DNA from 3 places in the Mesorhizobium sp. BHscii genome. Region 1 is predicted to be linked to each of the others. Evidence: predicted binding sites of a transcription regulator. Region 1 holds the regulator's gene; each other region holds the start of a gene.
The links. The regulator LexA, encoded in region 1, represses DNA repair genes until DNA is damaged. The targets are predictions, from matches to a motif close to TGTTCNNNNTGTGTTCNG.
Positions count from the first base shown of each region.

Region 2: a site for LexA is predicted at 3,087-3,104, ahead of ACWTU7_RS13825 (ATP-dependent helicase). Genes of this name have one in related genera too.
Region 3: a site for LexA is predicted at 3,838-3,855, ahead of ACWTU7_RS11790 (helicase-related protein). Genes of this name have one in related genera too.

Region 1 is NZ_JBSPKW010000018.1:116,183-122,622, forward strand. Features, by position in the region: gene gltX (glutamate--tRNA ligase) at 1-923, opposite strand, end outside; gene ACWTU7_RS22995 (ComEC/Rec2 family competence protein) at 1,025-3,481, shown strand; gene lexA (transcriptional repressor LexA) at 3,475-4,212, opposite strand; gene ACWTU7_RS23005 (molybdopterin molybdotransferase MoeA) at 4,317-5,522, opposite strand; gene moaC (cyclic pyranopterin monophosphate synthase MoaC) at 5,522-6,019, opposite strand; gene trpC (indole-3-glycerol phosphate synthase TrpC) at 6,086-6,440, opposite strand, start outside.
Region 2 is NZ_JBSPKW010000008.1:107,298-113,737, forward strand. Features, by position in the region: gene ACWTU7_RS13805 (Lrp/AsnC family transcriptional regulator) at 1-478, opposite strand, end outside; gene ACWTU7_RS13810 (EamA family transporter) at 568-1,473, shown strand; gene ACWTU7_RS13815 (dienelactone hydrolase family protein) at 1,474-2,379, opposite strand; partial or broken gene ACWTU7_RS13820 (membrane-bound PQQ-dependent dehydrogenase, glucose/quinate/shikimate family) at 2,534-3,037, opposite strand; gene ACWTU7_RS13825 (ATP-dependent helicase) at 3,145-5,814, shown strand; gene ACWTU7_RS13830 (ABC transporter permease) at 5,828-6,440, opposite strand, start outside.
Region 3 is NZ_JBSPKW010000006.1:172,262-178,701, forward strand. Features, by position in the region: gene ACWTU7_RS11770 (hypothetical protein) at 1-174, shown strand, start outside; gene phaR (polyhydroxyalkanoate synthesis repressor PhaR) at 242-853, opposite strand; gene ACWTU7_RS11780 (acetyl-CoA C-acetyltransferase) at 1,144-2,322, shown strand; gene phbB (acetoacetyl-CoA reductase) at 2,456-3,181, shown strand; gene ACWTU7_RS11790 (helicase-related protein) at 4,043-6,440, shown strand, end outside.

The sequences.
Region 1 (6,440 bases):
GCCTCGAGCTTGGCGAAGTCGAAGCGGGCGGCCCCCTTGTTGACGTCGCCGATGTCGAACCAGGCAATCATGTCGGCGATCGACATGACCTCGTCGTCGCCGTGGCTCCAGCCAAGCCGCGCCAGGTAGTTGAGCAGTGCCTCAGGCAGGTAGCCCATGGCACGATAGGCTTCGACGCCTAGCGCACCGTGCCGCTTCGACAGCTTGGCACCGTCGGCGCCATGGATCAGCGGGATATGCGACATCGACGGCACGTCCCAGTCCATGGCTCGATAGATCACCATCTGGCGGGCGGCATTGGTCAGATGGTCGTCGCCGCGGATGATGTGGGTGATGCCCATGTCATGGTCGTCGACGACGACGGCATGCATATAGGTCGGATTGCCGTCCGAGCGCAGGATGATGAAATCGTCGAGATCCTTGTTGGGGAAGCGGACTTCGCCCTGCACGCGGTCATGCACCACCGTCTCGCCGCCGGCCGGCGCCTTGATGCGGATCGCGCCCTTGGCGCCGGCCGGCGCCTCCGACGGGTCGCGGTCGCGCCAGCGGCCGTCATACCGAGGAGGCAGCCCCTTGGCACGCGCGCTCTCGCGCATCGCCTCCAACTCGGCCGGCGTCGCATAGCAGTAATAGGCTTTGCCGAGCCGCACCAGCTCCTCGGCGACCGCGCGGTGGCGCGGCGCGCGCTCGAGCTGCGATACCGGCTCGCCGTCCCAGGTGAGGCCGAGCCAGGCGAGCCCATCGAGAATGGCAGCGGTTGCCGCATCGGTCGAACGCTCGCGATCGGTGTCCTCGATCCGCAGCAGCATCTTGCCGCCAGTGTGTTTCGCATACAGCCAGTTGAACAGCGCCGTGCGCGCCCCGCCAATATGCAGGAAGCCGGTGGGAGAGGGGGCAAAACGGGTGACGACCTTGTCGGACATAGAACTCTCAGGCAAGCGCAGGAACGGATGTGGTTGCGCGGACTTTCGCGCGTCGCGCGTTCATGTAGCATAGGAGGTCAAGGGTGCAAGGGGCAGACCCGATGGCTGGACCAGGCCGGGGCGTGGACGAGAGCGAGGGCGCGATCACAAGCGTCAGCGAACGATCGCTGTTTGCCGACGTTCCTCACGCCGAGCCGCTAGCCGCTTTGCTGCCTGCATCGCACCCGGCCACCCAGTCTCTTTCGCCGGACCGCTCCGCGCCAATACCGGCTCCACAACCGGGGCCCGTCATTCGTTTCCGCCGACAGCTTAGCCATCTTTCACCATCCGGTATCCGCAACAGCATGGCCTCGGCAGCCGGCCTGGAACTCGACCGCGGCGTCGCCTTCCTGCTGGTGCCGGTTTTTCTGGCGTGCGGGGTGATCGTCTATTTTTCGCTTACCGTCGAACCGGACTTTCCGCAGCCCATTGCCGTCGTGGTCCTCACGGCGTTGTGTGCGGCTGTCACGCGCTCATGGCGCAAGACGCATCTGTGCTTCATGGCAGCGTTGCTGTGCGCACTCGGTGTTCTCGCCGCCAAGGTTGAAACCTGGCGCGCGGGAACGCAGATGCTCGGTTCGGAAATCCAGACCCAGCTCACCGGCCGTGTCGTTAGGCTCGATCAGATGGCGAACGGCCGGATCAGGCTGACCATCGACGTGATGTCGACCGCCCGGCCGACACTGCGTTATGCACCGGGACGTGTCAGGGTTTCGGCACGCAAAATTCCCGCTGAGATGACTGCAGGCTCGGTGGCAACCGGTTATGTGCGGCTTTTGCCTCCGACTGGCCCGGTTAGGCCGGACAGTTATGACTTCTCCTTTGACAGCTATTTCGCCGGTATCGGTGCCAGTGGCTTTTTCCTCAGCAATCCGAAGATCGTCGTTTCCGAGGATGCGCCGTTCGCCGCGCGCCTTTCTTCCTCGATCGAAAAGGCGCGCGAAAACATTGCCGACCATATCAGGGACAGCATTGGTGGCGCCGAGGGGGAGATTGCCGCCGCACTGATCATCGGTGTGCGTGCCGGCATTCCCGAAGAGATAAACGAATCGATGCGGCGCACCGGCATCTACCACATCATCTCGATTTCCGGCCTGCACATGGCGCTTGTCGCCGGCACGATCATGGGATTGCTGCGCGGCGCCTTTGCGCTGTTTCCCGATTTTTCGTCACGCCGGCCGGTCAAGAAATATGCGGCTGCTGCCGCACTCCTTTCCATCGCTGCGTATCTCATTTTTTCCGGTATCGTGGTCGCGGCTGAACGCAGCTTCATCATGCTGGCGGTAATGCTTGTCGCCGTGCTGTTCGACCGAGCGGCACTTACCATGCGCAATCTGACGATTTCTGCCATCGCCGTCATCGTCGTGTCGCCGCACGAGGTGGTCGGCCCAAGCTTCCAGATGTCCTTCGCCGCGACTGCTGCTCTCGTGGGCGCCTATGCCGGATGGTCCGACTATCGTGCCGACAGGGCCACGGCGCCGCCACAGCGACGGTCGCCGGTCGCTTTCGTCACGCGAAAACTCGCCGCTGGGACAGGGACCATCGCAATGACCTCCATCATTGCCGGCAGCGCCACCGCGCTCTTCGCCATCTGGCACTTCCAGCGCGTATCGCCGCTTAGCCTGTTCGCCAATCTGGCGGTCATGCCAATCGTCACGGTCGTCATGTTCCTGGCCGTCCTCAGCGCTCTGGCAATGCCTTTCGGCTTCGACGGACCTTTCCTCTACATGATGGGCAAGGGACTGACGGCCATGATCGCAATATCGGGATGGATTTCCGAGCGGTCGCCGGTCGATGCAGTCGGGCTGATCTCGTTGCAGTCGGTTCTGCTGGTGACGGTCGCCCTGGTCATCGCTACGATGGCGACGACATGGTTGCGGCTTGCGGCACTTCCCTTTGCGCTCGCCGGCCTGCTGACGATTTCCGACACGCGCGCCCCCGATGTGCTGATTTCGGAAGATGCGCATCTGGTGGCGCTGCCGATCGGCGGCGGCGAACTTGCCGTCAACCGGGTGCGTTCGAACGAATTCACCACCGACAACTGGAAACATGCGCTGGTTTCAGCGACCATTGTCGAGCCGGAAACATTCGAAAAAGGAGACGTGCGGTTCGACATCGCCGACCCGGCCGACCTGCCGCCTGGAGCGCCCTTCTACTGCACTGCCGGCCTGTGCCTCGCCCGGCACCCGTCCGGCGCGATCATCGCACTCGCCGACGACCGCAAAACCGCACGGCCAGCCTGTGCCTTTGCGGATTTGATCGTCATCGACGATGCCACAGCCTATTATAATCCCTGCCGCAATCCGCTGGTTCTCGTCGTCACCAAACGGCAGCTCGCTCGCATGGGCAGTGCCGCCGTCTTCTTCGATCCGCTATCAGCGACGACGCGCGCAGAAATCCGTTTTGCCGTCAGACAGCCATATAGGCCTTGGCACGAGCAGCGGAGATTTTCGCGCGAGGCGAGGGGCTTGCCGCCATACCGCAGGGCCGAGAAACCCAAGAAGCCTGCCGCTCAGTAACGCCGGATCAGTCCGACGAGCTTGCCTTGCACCTTGACCCGGTCCGGCCCGAAGATGCGCGTCTCATAGGCCGGATTGGCGGCTTCCAGTGCGATCGAGGCGCCCTTGCGGCGGAACCGCTTCAGCGTCGCTTCCTCCTCGTCGACCAATGCGACGATGATCTCGCCAGGCTGGGCGGTGTCGGCGTTGCGGATGATGACCGTGTCGCCGTCGAAAATGCCGGCCTCGATCATCGAATCACCCTTGACCTCCAGCGCGTAGTGCGTGCCGCCGGTGATCATGTCCGGTGGTACCGAGATCGAATGCGTCTGGTGCTGGATGGCGTCGATCGGCACACCGGCAGCGATGCGGCCCATCACCGGTATGGAGATGGTGGCAACGACGTCGTCGTCATTGCCGGCCGCGGGCAGGCGCGAAGGCGCCGGTTTGATCTGTCGTCCGAGGCTGCCCTGCCCAAGGCTGCCCTGAATGACGCTTGGCGAGAATTTGCGAGCCGCATTGAGGCCGGGCGCGATCGAATCGGGCAGGCGCAGCACCTCCAGCGCGCGGGCCCGGTTGGGCAGGCGGCGAATGAAACCGCGCTCCTCCAGCGCCGTGATCAGCCGATGGATCCCCGACTTCGAGGCGAGGTCGAGCGCTTCCTTCATCTCGTCGAACGAGGGCGGAATGCCGCTTTCCTTCAGCCGCTCGTGGATGAACATCAGCAGTTCATGTTGTTTGCGTGTCAGCATCGCGACCCCCAACAGAATCAGAAAAACAAACCCAGAACAAACACTATCTGTTCCAGTTGTGTTCCGCAACCGTTTAAAGTTTAATGAATGTGTTGACGTTTTGTTCAGCGTAGCATCAGCACGCTGCACGCGGCGCCCGTCGCGGCTGGGGGAGCGAATGGCTCGCGCACGATCAGCCCGTTGGCGTCGGCCAGCATTTTGAGCATCGAGGAATCCTGGACGCCGAACGGGGTCGCCAGTGGCGTGCCGGCTTCTTCCTTCACCACCGCGCGTACATAGTCCTGCCTGAGATCGTTGGCCGGCATGGCGGCGCCGAGCCGCGCCTGACGCATGTCCTGCCGGAAGGCGCGGCCGCCGAGCCGCGCAAGCAGCGGCTTCAGAAAGAGCTGCGTGCAGACCAGGCTCGCCACCGGATTGCCAGGCAGGCCGATGCAGCGGATGTCGCCCAGCCGCCCGAACATCAACGGCTTGCCAGGCCGCATGGCGATTTTCCAGAAATCGAGCGTCATGCCTTCACCGGTCAGCACGTCATGGACCAGGTCATGGTCGCCGACCGAGGCGCCGCCCAGCGTGACAATGACGTCGGCGCCTGCGTCGACCGCTTGTTTCACCAGCGTGGCGATCGCCTCCTTGCGGTCGGGGGCGATGCCGAGATCGAGCGCGCTGGCGCCGACCGAGCGGGCCGCGGCGGCGACGCCATAGGCATTGGACGAGATGATCTGGTCGGGGCCAAGGTCGCTGCCCGGCGGCAGCAATTCGTCGCCGGTGGCGATGATGGCGATCAGCGGCCGTTTCACCACGCTGACCTGCGGGTGGTTGGCCGACGCCGCCAGCGACAATGCCGCCGGATCAAGCGGGCGGCCTTTCTCCAGCAGGATGTCGCCCTTCGAGAAATCGAGCCCGAGGCAGCGGATGTTGCGGCCTTCAACCGTCGACGCGGTCACTTCGACGCTGCCGCCGCCGAGATCCCTGGCATTCTCCTGGATGACGATGGTGTCGGCGCCTGCAGGAAGCGGCGCGCCGGTGAAGATGCGCACGGCCTGCGCCGGGCCGACTGTTCCGGCAAAGCCGCGTCCGGCCGGCGCCATGCCGATCACCGAAAGTCTTGCGGGCACGGACGCTACGTCCTCGGCCCGCACGGCATAGCCGTCCATAGCGGACGCGTTGAACGGCGGCTGGGTGCGAAGCGCCAGAAGCGGCTCCGCCAGCACGCGGTCGGCGGCGTCCATCAGGGCGACGCATTCAGCCTGCAAGGGCGCAGCATCCTCAAGCAGGCGCTCGAGCGCCTCGGCGACCGGAAGCAGTGCCATTATTGGCCTGCCCCCTTGGCGTCCGCCTTGTAGTCGCCGGATTTGCCGCCGGTCTTTTCCACCAGCCTGATGCCCGAGATCACCATGGCGCGGTCGACCGCCTTGGCCATGTCATAGATGGTCAGGCAGGCGACCGAGACGGCGGTCAGCGCTTCCATCTCGACGCCGGTCTTACCTGTGACGCGGGCCAGCGCCGTGACCTTCAGGCCTGGCAGCGTCGCGTCCGGTTCGATGTCAACGGATATCTTGGTCAACAGCAGCGGATGGCAGAGCGGGATCAGCTCATGCGTCCTCTTGGCCGCCATGATGCCGGCGATGCGCGCCGTGCCCAGCACGTCGCCCTTCTTGGCATCGCCGTCAAGAATCATCTTCAGCGTTTCGGGCCGCATCGCGACAAGACCTTCGGCGATTGCCGTGCGCGTCGTCTCCGCCTTGTCGCCGACATCGACCATATTGGCTTCGCCTTTCGCGCCAAGATGGGTGAGGGCGGCCGTCATCGTCAGTCAGCCTTAGAGCGACGTGCGTCCGTTTGGACGCGCAAAGTACTCTCTAACCCTTTGAAACTATGCATCGTGCTCTCCAAAAATCGATTCCGATCTTCGGGCCGATGCATGAGCCGGCGCCTTGCCCGTCAAAAGCAGGCGCGTTGCAGTGGCCACATTCTGTTGCCGCATCAGGCTCTCGCCGACGAGGAATGTACCGATGTCGCTCCGTTCCAGCCTGCGGCAGTCTTCGTGCGAGAAAATACCGCTCTCGCTGACCAGCAGGCGGTCTGCCGGCACCATCTTCGCGAGCCGCTCCGAGGTCTCGATGCTGGTTTCGAACGTCCGGAGATTGCGGTTGTTGATGCCGATCAGCCGCGATGACAGTTTCAGCGCGCGTTCCGTCTCGGCCTCGTCATGCACTTCGACCAGTGCG
Region 2 (6,440 bases), on a different contig from region 1:
AGGGCTGGTGCTTCACTGCCCCCAGCGGCGAGCGCGCCACCACCGGTGACGACTGGATGATCGCGGTGTTGGTCATTGCAAACGGAATGATGCGGTCGATCACCCGTTCGAGCTCGGCTACGGAGCCGACATGCGCCAGCGCGACGAAACAGTCCTCGCCGGTCACCCGGTCGCATTGCGCGATTTCCGGCAAGTCGCGGATGATCTCGGCCACCACAGCCAGTTGCCCGGGCACCGGCCTGATCCGCAGCCATGCCGACAGTTTCATGCCGAGCGCGGCCGGGTTGATCCGCACCGTATAGGCCTCGATCACGCCGCTCTCCTGCAGCCGCTTGATGCGTTCGGCTACGCTCGGCGCCGATAGGCCGACGGAACGCGCCAGTTCGGCGGTGCTGGTGCGCGCATCCTTTTCCAGCAGGCGCAGGATCTTCAGGTCAGCCGCATCCAGATCGGTATTTTCGTTTCGAAGGCGTTTCAGACAAAACTCCTTGGTTTTGGAATAGAGGTTATCTCTTCGGCCGACTATCAGCCATATAAATCCAAAAAACTGCCTGCGATAATGATCTCATGGATGATCCAGCGCAAGCTCCGGCTGCAATCCCTGCCCTCGCCGGGCCTGTCTTTGGCAAGCTGGCGACCTTCCTGCCGCCGCATGTCTGGTTCGGCGTCAGCGCCGTGTTCCACTATCTCGGGCCGGCTTTCGCCGTGCTGCTTTTCCCGCATGTCGGCGTGCTCGGCGTGGCCTGGCTGCGCATCGTCACGGCCGCCCTCGTCTTCGCGCCACTGACCCGGCCCTGGACGGTCTTCGCCGGCGCCGACCGCCCGACACGACTGCTGCTTCTCGCCTTTGGCGCCTGCCTGGGCATAATGAATTGCTCCTTCTACCTGGCACTCGACCGATTGCCGATCTCGCTGGTCGCGGCGATCGAATTCGTCGGCACCATCGGCGTCGCGCTGGTCGGCGTCAGAAGCCCGCGCAATCTCGCAGCTCTTGTCATCGCCGTCATCGGCACCTTGCTGCTGATCGACGTCAAATGGTCAAGCGACCCGATCGGCCTGTTCTGGGCCTTCCTCAACGGCGCACTGTTCGTTGGCTACATCGTGCTTGGCCATCGCGTCGCCCGCGCCGGCGCTGGCGATGGCATCGCCGGCCTGGGTGCCGCCATGGCGGTCGCCTTCCTCATCGTGCTGCCGGTCGGCTTCACCGATGCGCTGCCGGCTTTCTCGGCGCCGCCACTGCTCATCGCCGCCATCGGCGTCGGCATCTGCTCGTCGGTCATCCCCTACATCTGCGACCAGCTTGCCATGTCGCGGCTGCCGCGCTCGAGCTTCGCGCTGATGCTGTCGTTGCTGCCGGTCAGCGCCACCCTGATCGGCGTCATTGTGCTCCGCCAGATACCCGGCCCTATCGATTGCATCGGCATTGCGCTGGTGATGGCCGGGGTCGCTTTTCACAAACCGGCAAATGCCTGATCAGGCAAGCTTCTCCTTGAGAAAGGCGATCGTCCGGCCCCAGGCGAGGTCCGCCGCGTTCTTGTCGTAGCGGGCCGCCGACGTGTCATTGTTGAAGGCATGATTGGCGCCTTCATAGACATAGATCGTGTACTCGACCTTGGCGGCATCGAGTTCCTTCTTGAAGGCGTCGATACCGGCATTGATGCGTGTGTCGAGCCCGGCATAATGCAGCATAAGCGCCGCCTTGATCTTCGGCACGTCTTCGCCCTTCGGCTGCATACCGTAATAGGCGACAGCGGCAGCCAGATCCGGCGTGTTGGCAGCCAGCGTGTTCACCGTGCCGCCGCCCCAGCAGAAGCCGACCGCGCCGACCTTGCCGTTGCCATCCGCGTGTTCTTTGAGGAAAGCGACTGTTGCGACCGCATTGGCGCCGACCTGTGCCGGATCGAGCTTGGAAAACAGGTCACGCGTCCTGTTTTCATCGGCCGGCGTGCCGCCGAGCGGCGTCATGAAGTCCGGCGCAAGCGCCACGAACCCTTCCAGCGCAACGCGTCGCGCCACGTCGCGTATATGCGGGTTGAGTCCTCTGTTCTCATGCACGACAATGACCGTGCCGAGCTTGCCGGTCTGATCCGCTGGCTTGACCAGATAGCCCTTCATCCCGCCACCGCTGCCGGGATAGCTGATGTCCTCGCCTTTTACGCGAGGATCGTCGTCCGCGACGATTGCCGCCTGGGCCGAATTCGCCGCCAGCAGCGGCGCAATTGCGGCCGCCGCCGCACCTGATCCGGCAAGCCTGGTCAACTGTTCCATGAAGCGCCGCCGGTCGAGCGTCAGATGCGTGTATTCGTCATAGGCGTCTATCATCGCCTGGGTAATGGCGGGTCTCGTGACGGCTGGGCTGGCAGGGCTCGGTTTTGTCATGGCGCTCTCCTCGGCTTCGGGAAGTACTTCCGCCGCGCAACATAGGATAGAAGCCCTCATGGTCCAGTCACGGATGAGTGACGCCCTCCACAACGTCGGGTCGGCCTGCATTGGCTATGGACCGCCGGAGCGATTTTTTCAGTCTAAGGATGTGTTACTTCGGCAGCGTATAGGCCATCACGTAATCCCCCGGCTTAGTACCGACCGAGCCATGGCCGCCGGCGACGATAACTACGAACTGACGTCCGTCAGCGACCGTATAGGTCATCGGGGTCGACTGCCCGCCGGCCGGCAGCCGGGTCTGCCAGAGCTGCCTGCCGGTCGTCAGATCATAGGCGCGAAAAAAGTCGTCGACCGCAGCACCGAGGAAGGCAACGCCGCCAGCGGTGGTCGTCGGCCCGCCGATACCTGGCACGCCGACCTTGAGCGGCAGTGGCAGCGGCGTCATGTCGTAGACGGTGCCGTTGCGGTGTTTGTAGACGATCTTGCCGGTCCTGAGATCGACGCCCGCGACATAGCCCCAGGGCGGCGCCTGGCAGGGAATGCCGAGCGGCGACACAAACGGCTTCAGTATCACTGCGTAAGGCGCACCGTCATTGCGGTTTAGGCCCTGTTCGCTGCCCTTGGTGTCGCCCGGCGGCGGCACGTCCGCTGCGGGGCCAGCTTGGAGATGTGTTCTACCGGATTTGTAAGTTCCGGCCTGGATCGAGAACAAAACGGAGACACTTCTGGCCTTTCGCTGCCGAATCACTACATTCGGGGACAATGTCCGGCTTTTCGGAAGATATGCCTTTTTTTGACGAACCGAACGCGCGGCCCACGGCCCCGTCCGGCATCGCCGCGCGCGCCATGGCTGCCCGCAGCGGCCACACCAAGGCGCCCGACTATCTGAACGGGCTCAACCTCGAGCAGCGGCTGGCGGTGGAAACCACCGAAGGCCCGGTTCTTGTGCTGGCCGGCGCCGGCACCGGCAAGACGCGCGTCTTGACCACCCGCATCGCTCACATCCTCGCCACCGGCAAGGCTTTCCCCTCGCAGATCCTCGCCGTCACCTTCACCAACAAGGCGGCGCGGGAGATGAAGCAGCGCATCGGCATGCTGATCGGCGAAGGCAATATGGAGGGGATGCCGTGGCTCGGCACCTTCCATTCGATTGGTGTGAAGCTGCTGCGCAGGCACGCCGAACTTGCCGGGCTCAAATCCGACTTCACCATTCTCGACACCGACGATGTCGTGCGCCTGATCAAGCAGCTGATCCAGGCCGAAGGGCTGGACGACAAGCGCTGGCCGGCCAAGCAGTTCGCCCAGATGATCGACAGCTGGAAGAACAAGGGGCTTGGCCACGCCGACATTCCCGAGGGCGACGCCCGCGCCTTCGCCAACGGCAAGGGCCGCGAGCTCTATAAGGCCTATCAGGAGCGGCTGAAGACGCTGAACGCCTGCGACTTCGGCGATCTCCTGTGCCACCCGATCCGCATCTTCCGAGCCAATCCGGACGTGCTGAAGGAATACCATAAGCGCTTCCGCTACATCCTTGTCGACGAATATCAGGACACCAACACCGCGCAATACATGTGGCTGCGCCTGCTGGCGCAGCGGCCGGATGCCGGACGTGCTTCAACGTCGACAGATCTGCGATCGGCCGAAGGCCGCAAGCCCGACCGGGCGCCCGAGCCGTTGCGAGGCCCGCGCGGAGGGCCCGCGCCGGCAGGCGCGGAACAGCCCGTGAGCGAAAACAAAGTAAACATCTGCTGCGTCGGCGACGACGACCAGTCGATCTATGGCTGGCGCGGGGCCGAGGTCGACAATATCCTGCGCTTCGACAAGGATTTCCCCGGCGCCAAGATCATCCGGCTAGAGCGCAACTACCGCTCCACCGCGCACATCCTCGGCACCGCCTCCCACCTCATCGCCCACAATGAGGGCCGCTTCGGCAAGACGCTGTTCACCGAAAAGGTCGCTGAGGACGACGAGAAAGTGCATGTCCACGCCGCCTGGGATTCCGAGGAAGAGGCCCGCGCCGTCGGCGAAACCATCGAAGCCTACCAGCGGCAGAAGCACAATCTCAACGATATGGCCATTCTTGTCCGCGCCTCCTTCCAGATGCGCGAGTTCGAGGACCGCTTCGTCACGCTCGGTCTCAACTATCGCGTCATCGGCGGCCCCCGCTTTTACGAGCGTCTCGAAATCCGCGATGCGCTGGCCTTCTTCCGCGTCGTCGCGCAAGGCGCAGACGACCTCGCTTTCGAGCGCATCGTCAACGTGCCGAAACGCGGCTTGGGCGAGGCCACCATCCGCCAGATCCACGACACCGCACGGGCGCTGCGCATCCCGATGCTGGAGGCGGCGGCAAAACTTGCCGAGAGCGACGAGCTGAAGCCGAAGCCGCGCGCGGCACTGCGCGAGGTATCGGCCAATTTCGAGCGCTGGCAGAAGGCGCTGGAAACCACGCCGCACACCGAGCTCGCCGAGACCATTCTGGAGGAGAGCGGCTACACCGACATGTGGAAGAACGACCGCTCGGTTGAAGCGCCCGGTCGGCTGGAGAACTTAAAAGAACTGATCCGCTCCATGGAGGAGTACGAATCGCTGCGCTCCTTCCTCGAACATGTCGCACTCGTGATGGACGCCGAGCAGAACGCCGAGCTCGACGCCGTCAACATCATGACGCTGCATTCGGCCAAGGGCCTCGAATTCGAGACGGTGTTCCTGCCTGGTTGGGAGGAAGGTCTTTTTCCACACCAGCGTTCCCTCGACGAGGGTGGCCGCTCCGGGCTCGAGGAGGAACGCCGCCTCGCCTATGTCGGCCTGACCCGCGCCAAGAAGAACCTGCACATCTGGTTCGTCTCCAACCGCCGCATCCACGGCCTGTGGCAGTCGACCATCCCGTCGCGCTTCCTCGAGGAATTGCCGGAAGCCCATGTCGAGGTCGCAGAGGGCGGCAACAGCTACGGTGGTTACGGCAATTCCTACGGCGGCGGTTCTTTTGCCCCGGGACGTGGTGGCCGGCAGAACCCCTATGGCGCGTCGCGCTTCGACAATGTGGGCGGCAATACAGGCGGCACTGAGAAATCCGGCGCCTTCTCCAGCACCTATGCGACGCCGGGCTGGCAGCGCGCGCAACAGAACCGCACCGAGGCGACCGACCGCAACTGGGGCTCGCGTTCCGGCCACCAGGTCGAGCGCATCGGCTATGGCGAAACCGACAGTGGCTATGGCGCCGGCCGCACCTCGATCAAGGGCCGCACCATCGACGGCGAGCTGGTCGCCAAATCCGTCGCCGACAAGCCCTCGGCCTTCAATGTCGGCGACCGCGTCTTCCACCAGAAATTCGGCAACGGCAATATTTCGGCCATCGAAGGCAACAAGCTGACCATCGACTTCGACAAGGCCGGCCAGAAACGCGTGCTGGATGGGTTTGTCACCGGCGTGTGAGCGTCGGTCCCGTTCAGCGATAGCGCGCCTGGTTCCACTTGTGCCCGAGCAGCGACAGGATGATGATCAATCCGTTGAAGAACTGGACGTAGAAGCCGCTCAGGCCAGCCGCCACGACGCCGGTCTGGATGAACGACACGGTGACCGCGCCAATCGCACCGCCGACGACCGTGCCGATGCCACCCCAGGTCGGCGTGCCGCCGACGAACACCGATGCCAGCACCGGCAGCAGGTATCCGTCGCCAGCCGTCGGCCACCAGGTGAAGTTGATCATCACCGAAAACGTGCCGGCGATCGCAGCGCCAATGCCAACGAAGACGAACACCTTCACCCTGACGCGCTTGACGTCGATGCCCATCTGCTGGGCGCTGTCGGGATTGTCGCCGACCACCTTGACCTGCGCGCCGAAGCGATGCCGGTTGTAGAGCAGCGCCGACAGCACGACGAAAGCGATGGCCCAGAAGATCTGCACCGGGATGCCATAGAGTTGGCTGGAGAAGATCTGGTAGGCCCAGCTGTCGGCGAGGCTAGTCAGCGCCGTCGACCTGCCCTCATTGATGATCTGGATCAGGCCGCGCAGCAGGAAATTCATGCCAAGCGTGGCGATCAGCGACGACAGCCCGCCA
Region 3 (6,440 bases), on a different contig from region 1:
TACAACAGCATGAACAGCGACTTTGGCGGCGATCTTATCAAGGCTCGTTTCGGCCATTGTCCGGATGCCGCCGGCAAGCACGTGATCGGCGTCCTACTTGCCGATGATCATCACAAGCCCATTCTTGTGGACGGCAAACCCGTTACCGCGCTGGTGACGGTGACGACGAAATAGCGTGGCAGAGATGTTCTGACACGGTCTGCTGATGGGAGATTTCGGCCGGGTTTAGTCCAGCCGGCGATCAGGACATCGTGTCGAGCTTGCGCTGCATGGCGGCGATCTGTTCCTTCAACTCCTGAAGGTCGTCGGGTTTATCCGACGTTTCTTTCCTGGCCGGCTCCGCCGACGCTGCGGAAGAGCCATTCGAGCCTGCAGGTGGGAAGGGCGTGAACAGGCGCATGGCATTCTGGAACATCTCCATGTTGCGGCGCGTCTGCTCTTCCAGCGCCTTGATCGGCGTGGCGATCTTCATCATGTCCAGCGGCGACTTGCCCAACGCACCCTTCATCTGCTCGCGGAAGCGTTCCTGTTCCTTTGCGAAGGCGATCATCGACTGCTCGAGGAAGCTCGGCACGATCATCTGCATCTGGTCGCCGTAAAAGGCGATCAACTGGCGCAGGAACGGAATTGGCAGCATGTTCTGCCCATCCTTGTTCTCCAGTTCAAAGATGATCTGGGTCAGCACCGGATGCGTGATGTCGTCGCCGGTTTTGGCGTCCTGGACGGTGAACTCCTCGCCCTTCTTGACCATTTCGGCAAGGTCCTCGAGCGTCACATAAGTGCTGGTGCCGGTGTTGTAGAGGCGGCGATTGGCATATTTCTTGATGATAATCGGTTCGTCTTTCGCGGCCATCAGCATCCTCCCAGGACACCGGCGCACTTGTGTAAGCTGCCGGTAACGATTGCGCCTCTTCAAGGATATGCGCAAAAGCGTCGCAATTCCAAGTGGTTTGTGCAGTGCGGGATCAATTAATGCTGCATGGCGGGCAGAAAATGCTGCGCAGCAATGGGCGGGCTGTTTCCACCACGAGGCGCAACCTGCTTGCGGCGCATGGCCAGCGTGCCCATTTCCGGTTTGACTTGGACCATTGAAAGGGCAAGAAAAGCCCTGACGATACGATACCTCGAAGTCTGGAGAAGAACATGTCCGCTGCCATCGTTGTCGCCAGTGCGGCGCGCACGCCCGTCGGTTCCTTCAACGGCGCCTTTGCCGCCACCCCGGCGCATGAGCTTGGTGCCGTTGTCATCAAGGAACTGCTGTCTCGTGCCGGTGTCGAGCCGGCGGAGGTCGACGAGGTCATCCTCGGCCAGGTGCTGACCGCGGCTCAGGGCCAGAACCCCGCCCGCCAGGCATCTATCAATGCCGGCCTGCCAAAGGAAACCACCGCCTGGGGCCTCAATCAGGTTTGCGGCTCAGGTCTGCGCGCTATTGCTCTCGGCATGCAGCAGATCGCCACCGGCGATGCCAAGGTGATCGTCGCCGGCGGGCAGGAATCGATGTCGCTGGCCCCGCACGCTCAACACCTGCGTGCCGGCGTCAAGATGGGCGACTACAAGATGATCGACACCATGATCAAGGACGGGCTGTGGGATGCCTTCAATGGCTACCACATGGGCAACACGGCCGAAAACGTCGCGCGCCAGTTCCAGATTACCCGCGAGGACCAGGACCGGCTCGCATTGGCCTCCCAGAACAAGGCAGAGGCCGCGCAGAAGGCCGGCAAATTCAAGGACGAGATCGTGGCTTTCACCGTCAAGGGCAAGAAGGGCGACACCATTGTCGACCAAGACGAATACATCCGCCACGGCGCCACGATCGACGCCATGACGAAGCTAAGACCGGCCTTCGATAAGGAGGGCACCGTGACCGCCGCCAATGCCTCCGGCATCAATGACGGCGCCGCCGCCGTGCTGCTGATGACCGAAGCGGAAGCCGAAAGGCGCGGCATCACGCCGCTGGCGCGCATCGTGTCCTGGGCGACCGCTGGCGTCGATCCGCAGATCATGGGCACCGGGCCTATTCCCGCCTCGCGCAAGGCGCTGGCCAAGGCCGGCTGGTCGGTCGGCGATCTCGACCTGGTCGAGGCCAACGAAGCCTTCGCCGCGCAGGCCTGCGCCGTCAACAAGGACATGGGCTGGGATCCGTCCATCGTCAATGTCAATGGCGGCGCCATCGCCATCGGCCACCCGATCGGCGCCTCCGGTGCCCGAATCTTCAACACGCTGGTCTACGAGATGCGCCGCAGAAGTGCCAGGAAAGGCCTTGCCACGCTGTGCATCGGCGGCGGCATGGGCGTTGCCATGTGCGTGGAAGCGCTGTGAAGTCATATGCGGAGCGTCGTGAAGACAAGGTGAGCGAGCCGTGAAATAGTCGGTGGCGAACGGGGCTCAATCGCCGTTAGAGCGTTCCCGGTTTCGTCGCCCGCCATTCAGGAAAAAAAAGAGGGAGGACATCATGACAAAGATAGCACTCGTCACCGGTGGGTCGCGCGGTATTGGCGCCGCGATTTCGATCGGCCTGAAAACCGCCGGCTACAAGGTTGCCGCGAACTACGCCGGCAATGACGAAGCGGCGCAGAAATTCAAGGCAGAGACCGGCATCCCGGTCTACAAATGGTCCGTCGCCGACTACGATGCTTGCGCTGCCGGCATCAAGCAGGTCGAGGCCGATCTCGGTCCGGTTTCCGTGCTGGTCAACAATGCCGGCATCACCCGCGACGCCATGTTCCACAAGATGACGCGCGAGCAGTGGAAAGAAGTCGTCGACACCAATCTTTCCGGCGTCTTCAACATGACGCACCCGCTGTGGGGCGGCATGCGCGACCGCAAGTTCGGCCGCGTCATCACCATCTCCTCGATCAATGGCCAGAAGGGCCAGACCGGCCAGGTCAATTATTCGGCCTCGAAGGCCGGCGATATCGGCTTCACCAAAGCGCTCGCCCAGGAAGGGGCGCGGGCCGGCATCACCGTCAATGTCATCTGTCCCGGCTATATCGCCACCGAGATGGTCAGGGCGATGGACGAGAAGGTGCTCAACGAGCGCGTTATCCCGCAGATCCCGGTCGGCCGCCTCGGCGAGCCGGAAGAGATCGCACGCTGCGTCGTCTTCCTCGCTTCCGACGATGCCGGCTTCATCACCGGCTCGACCCTAACCGCCAATGGCGGCCAGTATATCACCTGAGGCGTCGGCCCTCGCTGGTAGCTGATGTACCGGGCCGACGCCAACACGGCCAAGACCGAGGGCTGGGAGCCACACAATCGCGGCTGTCAGGCAACAAGCTTCAGCCCTGGTTCGGCTGCAGGCTTGGTCTGGGCGATCGGCTCGCGCGAAGGTGCCGGCAGGCGGGCAAGCGGTGGCACACTGGTCCTCGTGCAGCGACTGCGCCGACGATGGACGCGACGCCGACCTTGTGCCGAAGCGGCACGCAAAGTTAACGGCGGCCGCACAGCCTGTGCAAAACCTGTTCCCCGCCTGTGGATACCCGGTGGAAAACCTGTTCACGACACTACATATTGGGGTGAACAAACCGGGAAACTCCCGCCAGCGCTGATTCGTCGCCGTTTCGTTCCGGCTTTGAGCGGAAGGTTAACTACAAAAGGCTGAAAACATCCCCAAATGGTTAAGGCGCGTTAGGAAAGATCAATAATTTCAAAATGTTGGATGACACCCGCCGACCTGCTGTCGATCGTTCATCGGCAAAGGTTAACGGCGAGTCAGCCCTGCATGAAACGGGCCATTTCGGCGATTCAGCATGTGGTGAGACTCGCCGGCGAAAAATCCAGATGTAGCCGTGAACAAACCCTGAATCCGCGCGAGTCAGCGATTCGTAGCCGATTCGTTCCAGACTCGTTCCAACTGTTAAATCGGAACGCCCTACTGTCTAATCGGAACAGATTATCGAAGCTGAGGGGAGCCTTCGAGCTGCCGTCGGAACATTCCGCTTTCGCTTCGCGCCCGAAATCCCTATGTGTCGCTTGTCACACGCGCCAGCATGGGGCGCGCTCCCGACAACGCGAGGCAGAGAGCCTTATTTCCAGGTCGATGAACATCCAGCCGAAACACACTGAACCGCTGATCCTGTCGGGCCGCGACGTGACCGCCGTGCTCGGGCCGACCAACACCGGTAAGACCCATCTCGCCATCGAGCGCATGGTGGCGCATGAAAGCGGCATTATCGGCCTGCCGCTCCGGCTCCTCGCCCGCGAGGTTTATACACGCGTCTGCGAGAAGGTCGGCGCTCACAAGGTGGCGCTCATCACCGGCGAGGAGAAGATCCAGCCCGACGGCGCCAGATATTCGGTCTGTACGGTGGAAGCCATGCCGCGCGAGACCGACGCCGCGTTCGTTGCCATCGACGAGGTTCAGCTGGCCGGCGATCTCGAGCGCGGCCACATCTTCACCGACCGCATCCTGCATCTGCGCGGCCGCCAGGAGACACTGCTGCTGGGTGCGGCCACCATGCACGGCATCCTCCAGCGTCTGCTGAAGGGCGTGTCGGTGGTGACGCGGCCACGGCTGTCGCATCTCGCCTATGCCGGCTCGAAGAAGCTCACCCGCTTGCCGCGACGTACGGCGATCGTCGCCTTTTCCGCCGACGAGGTTTATGCGATCGCCGAACTGATCCGCCGCCAGCAGGGCGGTGCGGCCGTCGTGCTCGGTGCTCTATCGCCCCGCACCCGCAACGCGCAGGTGGCGCTGTTCCAATCGGGTGATGTCGATTATCTGATCGCCACCGATGCGATCGGCATGGGCCTCAACCTCGATCTCGATCATGTCGCCTTCGCCCAGAACCGCAAATTCGACGGCTACCAGTACCGCAATCTGACGGCGGCCGAACTCGGCCAGATCGCCGGCCGCGCCGGCCGGCACATGCGCGACGGAACCTTCGGCGTCACCGGCCAGGTCGATCCACTGGATGAGGAACTGGTCAAGAAGATTGAAGCGCATGATTTCGACCCGGTGAAGGTGCTGCAATGGCGCACCGCGCGTTTCGATTTCGCCAACCTCGACGCGCTGAAGCGCTCGATCGAGACCAACGCCCCGGTTGAAGGCCTGACGCGCGCGCTGCCGGCGGTGGATGCGCAGGCGCTCGAGCACCTGTCCCGCGACGAGGACATTCGGGCGCTTGCCACCGACGCCAGGCGCGTGGCGCTGTTGTGGGAGGCCTGCGCCCTTCCCGACTACAGGAAGATCGCGCCAGCCCAGCATGCCGACCTGATCGCCTCGATCTATATGGACCTTGCCAGGCATGGCCATGTCGACGAGAACTACATGGCCGAGCAGGTGCGCCGTGCCGACACCACCGAGGGCGACATCGACACGCTGTCGCACCGGATCGCCCAGATCCGCACCTGGACTTTCGTTTCCAACCGGCCCGGCTGGCTGGCCGATCAGGCACACTGGCAGGAAAAGACACGCGAAATCGAAGACAGATTGTCGGATGCGCTGCATGAGCGGTTGACGAAACGCTTCGTAGACCGCAGGACTTCCGTCCTCATGCGGCGCCTTAGAGAAAATACCATGCCTGAAGCCGAAATCAGCCCAACCGGAACCGTCCTCGTCGAAGGCCATCATGTCGGCGAGTTGCAGGGGTTCCGCTTCACCGCCGACCAAAGCGCCGGCGGCGAGGACGCCAAGGCTGTGCGTGCAGCAGCCCAGAAGGCGCTTGCAGCCGAATTCGAGGCGCGGGCCGAACGCTTCGGCGCCTCGGCCAACGGCGACATCGCGCTCGGCTCCGACGGCACGTTGCGCTGGATCGGCGCGCCGATCGGCACGCTGGTAGCAGGCGACGAGCCGCTGAAGCCGCGCCTTGTGCTGCTGGCCGACGAGCAGCTCACCGGACCCGCCCGCGATAAGGTCGCGGCCCGCGCCGAGCGCTTCGTCAATTTCCAGATCGAGTCCCTGCTGAAGCCGCTGGTCGACCTCAAGAACGCCGAGCAGATCACCGGCATCGGCCGTGGCATCGCCTTCCAGCTCGTCGAGCATTTCGGCCTCATCAACCGCCGTGACATCGCCGAGGAGATGAAGTCGCTCGACCAGGAAGGCCGCGCCGCCCTTCGCCGACTCGGCGTGCGCTTCGGCGCCTACCACGTCTTCGTGCCCGCGCTGATCAAGCCCGCCCCGGCTGGACTGGTGACGCTGTTGTGGGCGCTGAGGAGCGACGGCAAGGACAAGCCCGGCTTTGGCGACGTGGTTCACGCGCTGGCCTCCGGCCGCACCTCGGTGGTCATCGATCCCACGTTCGACAAGACCTTCTACAAGCTGGCCGGCTACCGCAATCTCGGCCGTCGCGCGGTGCGCGTCGACATCCTTGAACGGCTGGCCGACCTGATCCGGCCCGCAACCAATTGGAAGCCGGGCCTCGGCCAGCGCCCCGACGGCGCCTATGATGGTCAGTCCTTCATGGTGACGCCGCCGATGATGTCGATCCTCGGCGCCA